Linked DNA regions of Agarilytica rhodophyticola. The protein of the gene in region 1 interacts with the protein of each later gene in a pairwise test. Links are inferred from orthologs where the notes say so. Each region holds a gene or a part of one and is shown on either strand. Other genes may lie near its edges. The genes, in order: typA and rlmKL.

Region 1 (7,145 bases):
TTAGCCCAGTACTATGACTGGGCTGATAACACTGAGGAGTATTAGCACAATATTAATTAAAAGCGATAATCCACATTGGCTGATACGGTAGAAAACTCATTATCGTCGTCATCGAGAATCATGCGATACTCAAAATTTAAGTTCCAGCTTTCTTCAATAACAAAACCAACGCCGCCTCCGTAGGAAAGGCCTGACTCACTATTTGAGTTATCTCCTGCGGCACTGTCTACACTGACAGAGATGGTAGAAAAGCCAAACAAACCATAAATTTTAGCCCTGTCATTCACTGTTTCCGGGCGCCAATAGATGGAAGCGTAGTAATCTGTACTGGTTTCTATTTCATTACCAGCAATCGTTGATGTCTCGTCAGAGATACCTAGGCCGATACGGGCATCTACTCCTAAGAAGCCGTTATACTTGTAGCCACCGACCAAGTCCAAAGTGGTAAAGTTAAGATCGTTGCCAGATGCATCAGATGTGTTTGCATCAATAAAACTGACACCGCCCCCTACATAAAATCTATCGAGCTTTTCAAAGATCGATTCTGCTGCGGCAGAATTTGCTAATAATATCAGCGAGGCCAGAGTCAGGAATCGCATTTTCAATCTCCCATAATGTGTTTTTTGTTATATACAGGATCTTAGCAAATAAAGCGTCATCTGTGATCCTACATATTGGTATTTATGATCGAACATGTCTAAAAAACGCATTTTTGTCACTTTTTTTTGGTAAAACTTACAAGATAAAACGCGATACATACTAACGCTTAACTAAAGAGCAATATATAATGCGCGCCTTTTGATCAATACTCGTCCATATTGGCCGATAGGGTTAAAAGGCCCTAGCTTGATTGTAAACCTACCTATTTACGAGGCTTCCCAGAAGTGATAGAGAAACTTCGCAATATTGCGATAATTGCACACGTAGACCATGGTAAAACTACCTTGGTCGATAAACTATTGAGCCAGTCTGGAACTTTGGATCGCAAGGATGAAGGTGCTGAACGCATCATGGATTCCAATGATCAGGAGAAAGAACGCGGCATTACTATTTTGGCAAAAAATACGGCGATAAAATGGAATGATTACCGTATCAACATTGTCGACACACCCGGACACGCCGACTTTGGCGGTGAAGTAGAGCGTGTATTATCTATGGTAGATAGTGTGTGCCTGCTGGTAGACGCTGTCGACGGTCCAATGCCACAAACGCGCTTTGTTACCAGTAAAGCTTTTGAAAAAGGTCTTAACCCCATTGTTGTAGTCAACAAAGTTGACCGTCCTGGTGCTCGTCCAGACTGGGTTGTAGACCAAGTATTTGATTTGTTCGATCGCCTTGGCGCAACTGAAGAACAACTTGATTTTCCCGTCATTTACGCATCTGCTTTGAACGGTGTTGCAGGATTGGAGCCCGACGCTTTGGCAGAAGATATGACGCCTCTGTTTGAAATGATTGTCGATCAGGTGCAGCCGCCAGAGGTAGATGTGGAACAGCCCTTCAAAATGCAAATATCGGCTCTGGACTACAATAGCTATGTTGGTGTTATAGGAGTGGGACGTATTACTGCAGGGCGCTTGTCTCCTAATCAACAAGTGGTTGTGGTCGATATTGAAGGTAAAACGCGAAAGGCCAAGGTGCTGCAGGTGATGGGCTATCATGGTCTTGAGCGCATCGATACAGATCAGGCAACCGCTGGTGATATTGTCTGTATTACAGGTATTGATAAATTGGGAATCTCCGACACTCTCTGTGATCCCGATAATGTTGAGTCGATGCCTGCGCTAACCGTAGACGAGCCAACCGTTAGTATGACTTTCCAGGTCAATGATTCACCATTTGCAGGTTTAGAAGGTAAGTACGTTACTTCAAGAAATATTAAAGAACGCCTTGAACAAGAATTGATCCACAATGTGGCGCTGCGAGTTCAGCCTGGTGATAGTGCCGATAAATTCATTGTTTCAGGTCGTGGTGAACTGCATCTCTCGGTTCTCATTGAAAGTATGCGTCGGGAAGGTTTTGAATTGGGAGTTTCTCGCCCTGAAGTTATCCAACGAGAAGTGGATGGAGAAATCCAAGAACCTTATGAAATGGTCATTATTGATATTGAAGATAGCCATCAAGGGCCGATTATGGAGGAGATCGGTTTGCGTAAAGGGGAGCTGCGCAATATGGAACCTGATGGCAAAGGGCGCGTTAAACTAGAGTTTATCATTCCTTCTCGAGGACTCATTGGCTTTAGAGGTTTATTTTTAACCTTAACTTCAGGCTCCGGTATTATGACCAGTATCTTTGACCACTATGGCCCGGTTAAAGAAGGCGATGTCGCAAAAAGACAAAATGGCGTTTTGGTGTCAATGGTTAAAGGTAAAACTCTTGCCTATGCTTTGTTCAGTTTGCAAGATCGTGGCCGTCTGTTTTTAGGTCATGGTATTGATGTATATGAAGGGCAGGTGGTCGGTATCCACTCACGAGCAAATGATTTGGTTGTTAACCCAACCAAGGCAAAACAATTGACAAATATTCGTGCCGCTGGAGTGGATGAAGCTCTAACATTGTCGCCACCGATCAAACATACTCTTGAACAAGCATTGGAATTTATTGAAGATGATGAGTTAGTTGAAGTGACACCTGATTCAATTCGGATTCGTAAAAAGCTATTAACTGAGAATGCGAGAAAACGAGCGCGTAACGCTAAATAAAAGATTTATATCTTAAAGACTGTTAGCAAGTAGTAGACAACAAAAGCCCTTTTATTATAAGAGGGCTTTTTTTTTAAAGGCATCTTATGCTGGTTTGAATTTAAAAAGTTCCTTATAAATAAATATTTTGGCGTTAATTAATTTTTGTTGTCATTAAATTTATGCCGTCTGCCCATAATTAAATAGACGAAATTGTTTCTAATATTTGATCTGGGGTATAGGGTTTTGATATCAAACCTTTTCCTCCCTGTAATTCTCCCCAAACTCGATCAGCTTTCTGATTTTTACTGGTAACAAAATATACAGGAATATTATTGGTAATATTATCGTTAGTTATTTTTCTACATGTCTCAAAACCATCGGCGCCATCCATTAAAATAATGTCAGGCTGAAAAGCCTTAGCTTTTTCTATAGCTTCGCCTCCATTTGATGCGGTATATACTTGATAGCCAGCATCTTCCACAATATTTTTAAGGCTTTGTAAATCTCTTGGGGAATCGTCGACGACTAAAACCGTATTGGCAGGCATGTATTTATCCTCTATTTTTTATTGAGAGATTATAAGTGTTAACAGCCCCTAGTATTTGTCAAAATTTGTAACCACCTTCTTATGAAAAGTATTACTGACACACACCATTTAATATTTTTTGGCTTTTATTTAACAAATGGCGCCTATTAATGTTTTATGAAAAGAATTTTAAGACGCCACCATTAAAAATAATTATTTAGGGACTAGTAACAGGCCCCAGCCAAGACATTGTTATTGTTATAAGTTTTGTTTTAACACTTCACTTCCAGGTAATTCTACAATGCTTATATCTTTTTATGGAATAAATTCGGCTGACGATAGGTTCACAATGAAGACATTTTATTAGAGAAGTAATACCGTACTCGAAAAATAAAAAGTTCTTACAATAGCAGATGTAATGCTAGAAGTTAGTATAAAAATACAAAGTGAGTTGAAACACTGTCTAACTTCCGCCATTACATTAATAGCGAGCATAAAAGTATTAAAGAGTACAAATGTAGTAGGTCTGAAAAATGAAGTGTAGTCGAATGAATTCGACTACACTCGGATTTTGATTTGCAATTGCAACATGTGACGGTTGTCTTGTATAGGAGCTGTATTGATCCAGGTCAAAAGCTTATACGTAGTCGCGAAAAAGTTTCCTAAATGTGCTCGGTGCTAATCCCATCCAGCGTCGAAAAGCGTTGGTAAGGCTGGTTCTATCCGAGAAGTCTAAAGCTGTGTAAATATCATCTACACGTCGGTTTTGTCGCAGTAAATAGTCGACAGCATAATGCTTACGAACTTGGTCACGTAGTTCTGAGAAGCTGGAGCCCTGTTCTTTTAAATGACGCTGTAATGTTCGCTTAGATAAATTAAGATCTTTTGCTACTTCTGAGATGGATAGTGGAGCATTGCCAATGCGGTTTATCAATGTATTGATAACATTTTGACGCAAACCCTGATATTCGGGAATTTTTGCCTTTTCCATATACTTCTGAAAAAGCTCAGCCGGATCTCGATCCATCAGGTAGCTCGAATTTGTATCTTCCTGAGATGAGACTGGTCGCAATGGGCTCACATTATTCATATCAAGAACTCCTTGGTAAAGCGTGATTGTATGTTATTGGCATAGTCGGTTAAAACCACGAAGTGAATATGTTAAGTAAATGTACTTTTTTGTGCGGATATGTCAAATTTTTTAAAAGGTTTGGAGCAATCTAAACATATCTCCTTGAATAATAGACTATTCAAGGCAAGTTGTTACATTATTTGTCTGTTTTGAGACCGGAATAGCTTTTTGGTCTAAATGTACCTGTAATATTACGTAGTAAATGCATATATAAACACAAAGTTTCGTAACTTTTTGCTTTATTTTGATGATCTTTTACTGAGGCAGACCAGTAAAGTAATGTAAATAGAATACTCAGGCGATGTAATTATATGATAGCGAAAGCGCATTTGTTACCGGGATGGGGATTCACCAATGACACTAGTGAATAAATAGGTATTAGACTCTGATAACAGGGTCTAATACCTATTTTTTATAGGCTTATTCCATAAGTATTTATGATTCCCCCAAAAAACCTCCTGATTGATGAGACCATAATTGTGCATAGATACCTGAGCGTGCAATAAGTTCTCGGTGTGATCCCTGCTCTACAATTTTTCCATTATCGATAACTACTAACCTATCAAGTGCTGCAATAGTTGATAAGCGATGCGCAATAGCAATCACTGTTTTGTTTTCCATAAGGCTATTAAGATTGCCTTGTATTGCCTGTTCTACTTCTGAGTCTAGCGCTGAAGTTGCCTCATCAAGAATAAGTATCGGTGCATCTTTTAATAGAACTCTGGCAATGGCGATGCGCTGTCGTTGTCCCCCCGACAGTTTTACACCTCTTTCTCCTGCGTGAGCATCATATCCTCTACGATTTTGAGCATCGACCAAGCCCATAATAAAGTCATGGGCTTGTGCTTTTTTGGCTGCTTCAATCATATCTTCTTCACTTGCATCTGGCTTTCCATAAAGGAGATTATCTCTAATAGAACGGTGTAGTAATGATGTGTCCTGAGTCACCATACCAATATGTGAGCGTAAACTTTGCTGTGTAACATCGGCAATATTCTGTCCATCTACACTAATACTTCCTCCTTCGACGTCATAAAAACGTAAAAGAAGATTTACCAGTGTCGATTTTCCTGCACCGGAGCGGCCCACCAAGCCAATTTTTTCACCTGGTCTAATATGTAAGGAAAAGTTATCAATGACTTTCTCTTTAGTGCCATAATAGAAGCGAATATCATGAAATTTTATGCCTTGAGAGTGATCTATTTTTAGTTGGGGGGCATTGGGTTTATCTTGCACTTGACGGCTTACTGTTAGGGTATTCATTCCATCTTGCACGGTGCCAATATTCTCAAACAGTGCAGACACTTCCCACATAATCCACTGTGACATTCCAAATAAGCGCAGTATTAGTCCTATAGCAGCAGCTATCGAACCCGTGCTGATAGTGTTTTGTGTCCACAGCCAAATAGAAAGTGCTGACACTGAAAATGCTAACAGACAGTTAGCGAACCAAACTGCAACGCTAAGAGATGTGGCCAAACGCATTTGGGGGTGCACTGTACCTAAAAATTCTTCCATACCTTCACGGGCATATGTGGATTCTCGAAAGGAATGAGAAAATAACTTTACAGTAGTGATATTGGTATAGGTATCCACTAGCCGTCCAGTCATATTTGAGCGCGCATCGGCCTGAATGGACGAGGTGGTTTTTAAGCGGGGGAGGAAATAACGCAATAGCAAGGTGTAGCTTGCAAACCAGAATATAAAAGGGACGACCAATCGCCAATCAAGTACCGCGACTAAAACGACGATACCAGTAAAATATACAGCAACATAAAGCCCTACATCGAGTAACTTCATCACTGACTCTCGAACCGCTAAAGCGGTCTGCATAACTTTAGTCGCCAAGCGTCCTGCGAATTCGTTTTGGTAAAATCCAACGCTTTGGTCAAGCAAGTAACGATGTGCTAACCAGCGCACGGCCATGGGAAAATTACCGAGAATAGACTGATGAATTATGGTTGACTGAAATAGCACTACCAAGGGTAATCCTACTAGCACCATAAAGCCCATCAGCAATAGTTTATTGCCGGACTTCTCGAACAATTGTTCTGGCGTGTTGCTTGAAAGAAGGTCGACTAGTTGCCCTAAAAAGCCAAATAGCGATACTTCAATCAAGGCAATAGTGCAGGTTAATATTGCCATCAATATAATATAAGGCTCGCTACCGCGAACATAATAACGGCAAAAGGCATAGAGAGTTGTCGGTGGTCTAGTGACCTTTTTATCAGGAAAAGGCTGTATTAATCTTTCGAAAAAAGCGTACATAATTAAGACTTGAATAAAAGGTTATAGTTGCTTGGAAAGTGCTGGGTAATTCTGATGCTAGTTTTTAAATATGTTTTTTAGTAAAGCGTGTAGCCTTTGCATTGAGTGGGTCATCTGGCCACGGGTGTTTAGGATAGCGCCCTTTGAGTTCCTTTTTTACTTGTTGATACGTGTTTTGCCAAAAACCGGCTAAATCTTGTGTTACTTGAACAGGTCTCCTTGCAGGTGACAATAAATGCACCATTAACGGAACTTTTGAATTGATGATTGCTGGCGTTTGCATACAACCAAACATCTCTTGCAATTTTACTGACAATACGGGTGGCGACTGCAAGTAGTCTATCGGGATATGCGAGCCTGAGGGTGCTGTAATTGTCTGCGGTACTAACTTATCCATTTGTTGTTGTAAAGTCCAGTCCATCATGGTTGTGAGTATCGGGCTCAGTTCTAAGCGACGCAGTTCATCGAGAGAGCTGATGCCTGACAAAAAGGGCCGTAGCCACACGTCTAAAGAATGCAGCAATTGCTGGTTAGAAAC
Region 2 (7,118 bases), 1.7 Mb from region 1 along the record:
GCGAGATATTCCCGATATTCCTGAGCCTCGTCCAATGTTCGAGATATTTGTCTACTCGCCTCGCATGGAAGGTGTGCACTTGCGCGGTGGTAAAGTGGCGAGGGGCGGCTTACGCTGGTCTGATCGACTGCAGGATTATCGAACTGAAGTGCTAGGTCTGGTCAAAGCCCAACAGGTAAAAAATGCCGTTATTGTTCCCAATGGAGCCAAAGGCGGTTTTGTCGCAAAGAAATTGAGCAAAACAATGTCGCGCCAAGAATTCTTAGATGAAGGTATTGCCTGCTACAAAATCTTTATCCAAGGTTTGCTCGATATTACTGATAACCTGGTCGAAGGCGATGTTGTTGCCCCTGAAAGTGTGATTCGTAAAGATCCCGATGACCCTTATCTCGTGGTTGCAGCAGATAAAGGGACAGCCACATTTTCTGACATTGCCAATGAAATCTCTGAAAATAACAACTTTTGGTTAGGTGATGCCTTTGCCTCTGGTGGCAGTCAAGGTTATGACCATAAAGGGATGGGGATCACAGCAAAAGGGGCGTGGATTTCAGTTCAGCGCCACTTCCGAGAGAAAGGTGTGGATGTCCAAAATGAAGATTTCACTGTGATTGGTATCGGTGATATGGCCGGTGATGTGTTTGGTAATGGTATGTTGTTATCTGAGCATATCCGCCTGATGTCAGCATTTAACCACTTGCATATTTTTATCGACCCAACCCCTGATTCTGCCAGCAGTTTCATCGAACGTAAGCGTTTGTTTGAGACTCCTGGAACCAGCTGGGAAGATTATGATAAATCGCTTATCTCTAAAGGCGGCGGTGTTTTTTCGCGGGCTGCTAAATCCATTAAAATTACTGGCGCAATGAAAAAAGCCTTTAATATTAGTGCCGATAAGCTTGCACCCAACGACTTAATTTCAGAGCTATTAAAAGCGCCGGTAGATCTTATTTGGAACGGTGGTATTGGTACCTATGTTAAAGCCAGTTGGGAAACCCATAGCGATGTTGGTGATAAAGCTAACGATAGTTTACGTGTTAATGGTAATGAATTGCGCTGTAAGGTCTTTGGGGAAGGAGGTAATCTAGGCCTCACTCAACTAGGTCGTGTAGAATTTGAACTCAATGGCGGAGCATGTAATACAGACTTTATTGATAATGCAGCGGGAGTAGACTGTTCTGACCACGAGGTAAATATTAAAATTGTGTTAGACGAGCTAGTCTCCAATGGAGATTTAACCTCTAAGCAGCGTAATAAATTCCTCGCCAATATGACCGATGCGGTATCTGACTTAGTTCTGCAAAATAATTATCGCCAAACGCTGTCAATAAGCTTAGCGGAGCATAGTGTTAGTAAGCGTATTACTGAGTATCGCCGTTTTATTACTTTCCTTGAGGGGGAAGGGCGTTTAGATCGGCAGTTAGAGTTTTTGCCCTCTGACGAGACGATTGTAGAACGTCAGGGACATGGCAAAGGCCTTACTCGCCCGGAGTTGTCGGTGTTAATTTCTTATGCCAAAGTGATGATGAAGGAGATACTTATTGCTTCAGATATCGCTGATAATGCCTATATTGCTAAGGAAATAGAAACCGCATTTCCAGAAAAGCTCATTAAGAAATATTCTGAGGAAATCCATAATCATCGTTTAAAACGTGAAATTGTGGGCACCCAAGTGGCTAATGACTTGATCAATAATTTGGGTATTACTGCTGGACACCGTTTACTGGAGACAACTGGAGCTTCTCTTGCCGATGTAGCTCGGGCCTATATTATTTCCCGCGATGTCTTCCAGTTTGAAAAATTCCAAGGCTATATTAAATCCCTTGATAATAAAGTGCCGGCTGAGTTTCAATATGAGTTGATGGCCAATATGATTCGCCGTGTTCGTCGTGGTACGCGGTGGTTCTTACGCAATCGACGCTCTGGTTTAAACCTGGCAAAAGAAGTGGCCATATTTCAAGAAGGGCTTGCAGGTGTGCAAAAAAATGCTCAGGACGTGGTCACGGGACAAGCACAAGAGGAATGGCAAGAGCGTCGCGATTACCTTAGTGTCAATAAAGTATTGGACGAGTGGGTATTACCTTTGTCTATGCCGGGTAATTTATTTTCTGGCTTAAGTATTGTCGAGGCTTCGATTTGTACCAAAGCCAAGTTAAAAGATGCATCTCGTGTTTTCTTTTTACTACTAGATCGTCTCAGTCTCGATTGGTTTGCTACGCAAATTTCCAATGTGCGCGTTGAATCCTATTGGCAGGCTTTAGCGCGTGAGAGCTATATCGATGACCTCGAAACACAACTGCGTAAGTTGACCGTATCGTTGCTGCGTTTAAAAGGCAAACGCGATGTTGAAGATATGTACAGTTCTTGGGCCGAACAGAATAAATATTTGGTGAATCGCTGGCGCTCCATGGTCAACGAAGTACAAAGTTCACAGTTAACTGATTACGCTATGTTCTCAGTAGCCTTGCGCGAACTCGTGGATTTAGTGCAAGCAACGGAGCAATGTGAAAGCTTATAAGGAGAGCTTAAGCGATTAAAAGTAAGGCGTTTTATTTTCATAATATAGTGTGATGTCGTTTGCGGGTAGTTCGATTATTGTGGATTTGAATATTTCTGCTGAGGAATATCTCAAGCTCTATCAGGGATCAGCGAGCAGCGTGCTTGCTCGCTCCCGAGATAGACGAACTATCCGTTTTCCTGCACAGGTGTTAAGGCCTTTTGTTACACGCGATGGCGTATCTGGTGCCTTTTGTATCTACTTTGATAAAAACATGAAATTTCTTAGAATAGATCGGGTTTCATGATCTACCCGTGACTGTTTTTTAGTCTTTTAACACGCTTTTCTGCTCCTTCTCTTTTCTGTATCCTTCTGCGACATTAATCACTATCTTTTAGCCTGACTATTACCTATGTATGCATTTGCCAAGAAGTTACTTTTTTGTCTCGACCCTGAGGTTTCTCATGAACTATCGCTCGATGCACTGGGTGCAGCTGAACGTTTGCACCTGCTTAAGTTTTTTTGTCAGGAGGTTGCAGACCACCCTGTAGAGGTGATGGGTTTGCGTTTTCCTAATCCTGTTGGTTTGGCGGCGGGACTTGATAAAAATGGCGATTACTATAATGCCTTAGGTTCCATGGGCTTTGGTTTTGTGGAAATTGGTACTGTAACTCCAAAGCCACAAGCGGGTAATCCTAAGCCGAGGCTTTTTCGCTTAACCCAAGAGCGTGCCATTATCAATCGTATGGGCTTTAACAACAAAGGTATTGAGCATCTGGTAGAACAAGTAAAAACAAGACGTTTTCAAGGCGTCTTAGGCATTAACATTGGGAAAAATAAGGATACTCCCCAGGAGGATGCTTTATCTGATTACGAGTTGTGTATGACGGCGGTTTATCCCTACGCTGACTATATTACGGTAAATATTTCTTCCCCAAACACTCCTGGACTTCGTACCTTACAGTTTGGTGAAGCCTTTGATCAATTACTAAACGGTATTAAACAAAAGCAGGAGCAGTTGACTTTGCAACATCATCGCCGAGTTCCGATAGCGGTTAAAATTGCACCGGATATGAGTGAACAAGAGCTGGATGAAGTGGCTGATAAATTATTGGAGCATAAGGTCGATGGTGTTATCGCGACCAATACCACCATCGGTCGGGAAGGGGTGGAATCGTCGAGATACAGAGACGAAGCGGGCGGGCTAAGTGGCGCACCTGTGCGTTTGAAATCTACGGATACTATTCGCCATTTAGCGCTAAAATTTAAGGGCGAAATCCCCATTATAGGTGTGGGAGGCATTATGGATGGCGACGCAGCGTTGGAAAAAATGACCGCAGGCGCGAGCCTAGTGCAGCTCTATAGTGGCTTTATTTATCGCGGCCCAGAACTGATATCTGAGTCAGTAGAGCGTATAAGGTCGGTTTACGATGTATCGTCGAGCTAAATGAGATAACACAGGAATCTGGCTAAGTTGAAGATTCCTGTGTCTTAGTGATAATAGGTAAGAGAATGGATAGAATAAGTTGTATAAGTATCTTACATATTGTTAAGCTTCTGGACTTGCGCCAGAGTGTTATAACCATTCCAGTGGTCTTCCCGACCCGTGCGCCAACCACTTAACCACATATGTCGTGCCTCACCGTTATCATGCGGACAAAGTGTTCTCGATTTGCCAGCTACTCCGGCTTGATAGCCTTTTGTGAGTGCGCGATCGGTGCTGTTTCGTTTTTGGCGTTTCATAGGCGAGTTACCTTAAGGACATATGGTTGAAAAGGGCGGTCGTTTATTTCGAATATCTGTCTAACTATATACTGTATGGTGTATACGTCAGCCGAGCACGTGGCGGCTATCAATAAATGCCCTTAAAATAAAGGGATTTGAGTAGCCACTGCCAGCGTGCCCGCTAGGACAGAGCCGAATGGACCCTTAATATTCCGCACAAGCGGACAGGTAGTGTCCCAAAGCCCGAAGTAAAAGTGAACGAATAAATTTTTATAGCAAGAGACTCTTATATGGCCGGTTTGAATAATGATTGAAAAAAATACTCAGCGAGAATATTTTGCCAGTTGCCCAAAGCGACTGGAACAACTATTAGAGGCCGAGCTAATAGATTTTGGTGTTAGTGATGTGCGGCAGACCAGTGCGGGCGTTTTTTTTAGCGCTACCTTAGAAGACATGTATAAAGTGTGTCTTCGTTCTCGTTTAGCTAATCGTATACTTATGCCGATTGCCCGAGAAAAGGGTATGACGGCAGAGGATTTATACCGCATTGCCTTAAATATTCAGTGGCATAGCTACTTTTCTTACGATTGTAATTTTGTGGTAGATTTTATCGGCAGTAATGATGAAATTCGCAACACACAATTTGGTGCACAAAAAGTCAAAGATGCGATTGTGGATTATTTTTTGCGCCGAGAAAATCATCGCCCCTCCATTGATAAGCATTTTCCTGATATACGCATCAATGTGCGCCTGACAAAAGCGGCGGTAATCATCTCTATTGATATGTCAGGAGACAGTCTTCATCGTCGTGGTTACCGTGACAGACAAGGTGCAGCACCACTAAAGGAAAATCTGGCAGCAGCACTTTTATATCGTGCCAAGTGGCCAGAAAAAGTAGCCCAGGCCCGTGTACAGGGGCAGCGTATTGCCATATTAGATCCTATGTGTGGTTCTGGAACCATTCTTATAGAAGCGGCATTGATGGCTGCCAATATTGCGCCTGGTTTATTGCGCAAAAAATTCGGCTTTGAAAAATTATTGGAGCATGATGAAACACTTTGGCAAACGGTAAAGACTCATGTGCAATCTCAGAGTCGCTCTGTTGAAGATGTAAACTTTCCGATGATCATTGGTTATGACCAGAACTCCCACGTACTGCGTCATGCCAATCACAATATTACCAATGCTAAGCTTAGCCACTGTATTAAAGTGGCAACACAGGAACTGAAGAATTTTACTAAACCTGTCAACGATACAATTAAATCAGGTTTATTGATATGTAACCCACCTTACGGTGAACGTTTAGGTGAAATTGAAGCGTTGCGAGACGATTACCGTTTGTTAGGTAAGCTTGTCAAACAAGAGCTTGCCGGCTGGCAAGTGGCGATTTTTAGTGGCAATCGTGATCTTACAAAAGAAATGCGCTTGCGTGCTCAATCTAAATATCAATTTCTCAACGGTACTATCCAAAGTGAACTTTCCATCTTTGATATCGTTGCCAGTGAGGCGACGTTGCGCGAAGATCGTGATCCAGCGTCAAGCCCCTTATCTGAAGGCGCCACTATGGTGTCCAATCGTTTATTAAAGAATCAACGGCGGCTGGAAAAATGGCGAAAAAAAGAGGGGGTTGAATGTTATCGTGTTTACGATGCTGATATACCTGAATATGCGGCGGCAATTGATATTTATGGTGATCACTATCATGTCCAAGAATATCAAGCACCCAAGAATATTGATCAAAATAAAGCACGTAGGCGCTTCGATGATATTATTCATGCGACAATTCACGCATTTAAATCAGAATCTGAAAAGATAATACCTAAGACACGTATGCGCACCCGGGGTAAGTCGCAGTATGAAAAATTAGGCAAAGATCTGCGTACAAGCGATTTTCTTGAAGTGCGTGAATTTAATGCCAAGCTATTAGTGAATTTAACCGATTATCTTGATACAGGTTTATTTTTGGATCATAGGCCTTTGCGCAAACGTATTGCTAATGAAGTAATGGGTAAGCGTTTTCTCAATTTATTTTGCTATACCGCAAGCGCCAGTGTTCATGCGGCGCTAGGTGGTGCGCAGTCTTCCGTCAGTGTGGATATGTCCAATACATATTTGTCTTGGGCGAAGTTGAACTATGAGAAGAATAATATTAATAGCCAGCGTCATAGCCTAGTGCGGGCTGACTGTATACAGTGGTTGCAGCAGTGTCGAGAAGGTTTTGACTTAATTATGTTAGACCCGCCAACTTTTTCTAATTCCAAAAAAACTTCAACAGTATTGGACGTGCAGCGAGATCATATGACATTAATTAATCGCTGTATGGAACTATTGACCCCGAAGGGTACACTTTATTTTTCTACTAATCTGAGAACTTTTAAAATAGATAATACAATTATCCAGCGATATAAAGTAGAAGATATTACTATGGATACACTAGATCCAGATTTTGAACGTAATACAAAAATACATAAGTGTTGGAAATTTCAACATTAGCGTTTGTTAACCCTTGATACTCAATATTGGTTAAACATCATATGTCGAAGCTATTTAACATCAAAAGTAAGTACAGTCCTGCAGGTGATCAGCCGACTGCAATAGATGGTTTGGTGCAAGGCTTGGATGCCGGTCTTGCCCACCAGACATTATTAGGGGTGACAGGTTCAGGTAAAACTTTCACCATTGCTAATGTTATACAAAAAGTACAGCGTCCCACTATTGTCATGGCCCATAATAAAACGCTTGCAGCGCAACTTTATGGAGAATTACGGGAGTTTTTTCCCGATAACTCGGTTGAGTACTTTGTTTCTTACTATGACTACTATCAACCGGAAGCCTATGTGCCATCTTCAGATACATTTATCGATAAAGATGCATCGGTAAATGAACATATCGAACAGAT

The links.
Region 2: the proteins of typA (region 1) and rlmKL interact in binary tests that used the Escherichia coli proteins (3 or more experiments, as listed by UniProt). The link is inferred for Agarilytica rhodophyticola from one-to-one orthologs.

The regions. Positions count from the first base shown.
Region 1 is NZ_CP020038.1:5,912,646-5,919,790, reverse strand. The notes cover bases 346-3,291. They hold typA (translational GTPase TypA), read left to right. Parts: upstream 346-884; coding sequence 885-2,699; downstream 2,700-3,291. Other genes in these bases: BVC89_RS24465 (response regulator), read right to left, coding at 2,878-3,228; BVC89_RS24475 (porin family protein), read right to left, coding at 346-599. Also shown: more of BVC89_RS24475, read right to left, coding at 57-345; BVC89_RS24460 (helix-turn-helix domain-containing protein), read right to left, coding at 3,845-4,297; BVC89_RS24455 (ABC transporter ATP-binding protein), read right to left, coding at 4,775-6,607; ATP-dependent helicase HrpB, read right to left, coding at 6,672-7,145. UniProt on the Escherichia coli protein: A 50S ribosomal subunit assembly protein with GTPase and nucleotide-independent chaperone activity, required for 50S subunit assembly at low temperatures, may also play a role in translation.
Region 2 is NZ_CP020038.1:4,193,443-4,200,560, reverse strand. The notes cover bases 4,200-7,118. They hold rlmKL (bifunctional 23S rRNA (guanine(2069)-N(7))-methyltransferase RlmK/23S rRNA (guanine(2445)-N(2))-methyltransferase RlmL), read left to right. Parts: upstream 4,200-4,525; coding sequence 4,526-6,712; downstream 6,713-7,118. Other genes in these bases: uvrB (excinuclease ABC subunit UvrB), read left to right, coding at 6,754-7,118; rmf (ribosome modulation factor), read right to left, coding at 4,200-4,237. Outside these bases: BVC89_RS17615 (NAD-glutamate dehydrogenase), read left to right, coding at 1-2,515; BVC89_RS17610 (DUF2835 domain-containing protein), read left to right, coding at 2,595-2,801; BVC89_RS17605 (quinone-dependent dihydroorotate dehydrogenase), read left to right, coding at 2,907-3,941; more of rmf, read right to left, coding at 4,034-4,199. UniProt on the Escherichia coli protein: Specifically methylates the guanine in position 2445 (m2G2445) and the guanine in position 2069 (m7G2069) of 23S rRNA. Methylation occurs before assembly of 23S rRNA into 50S subunits.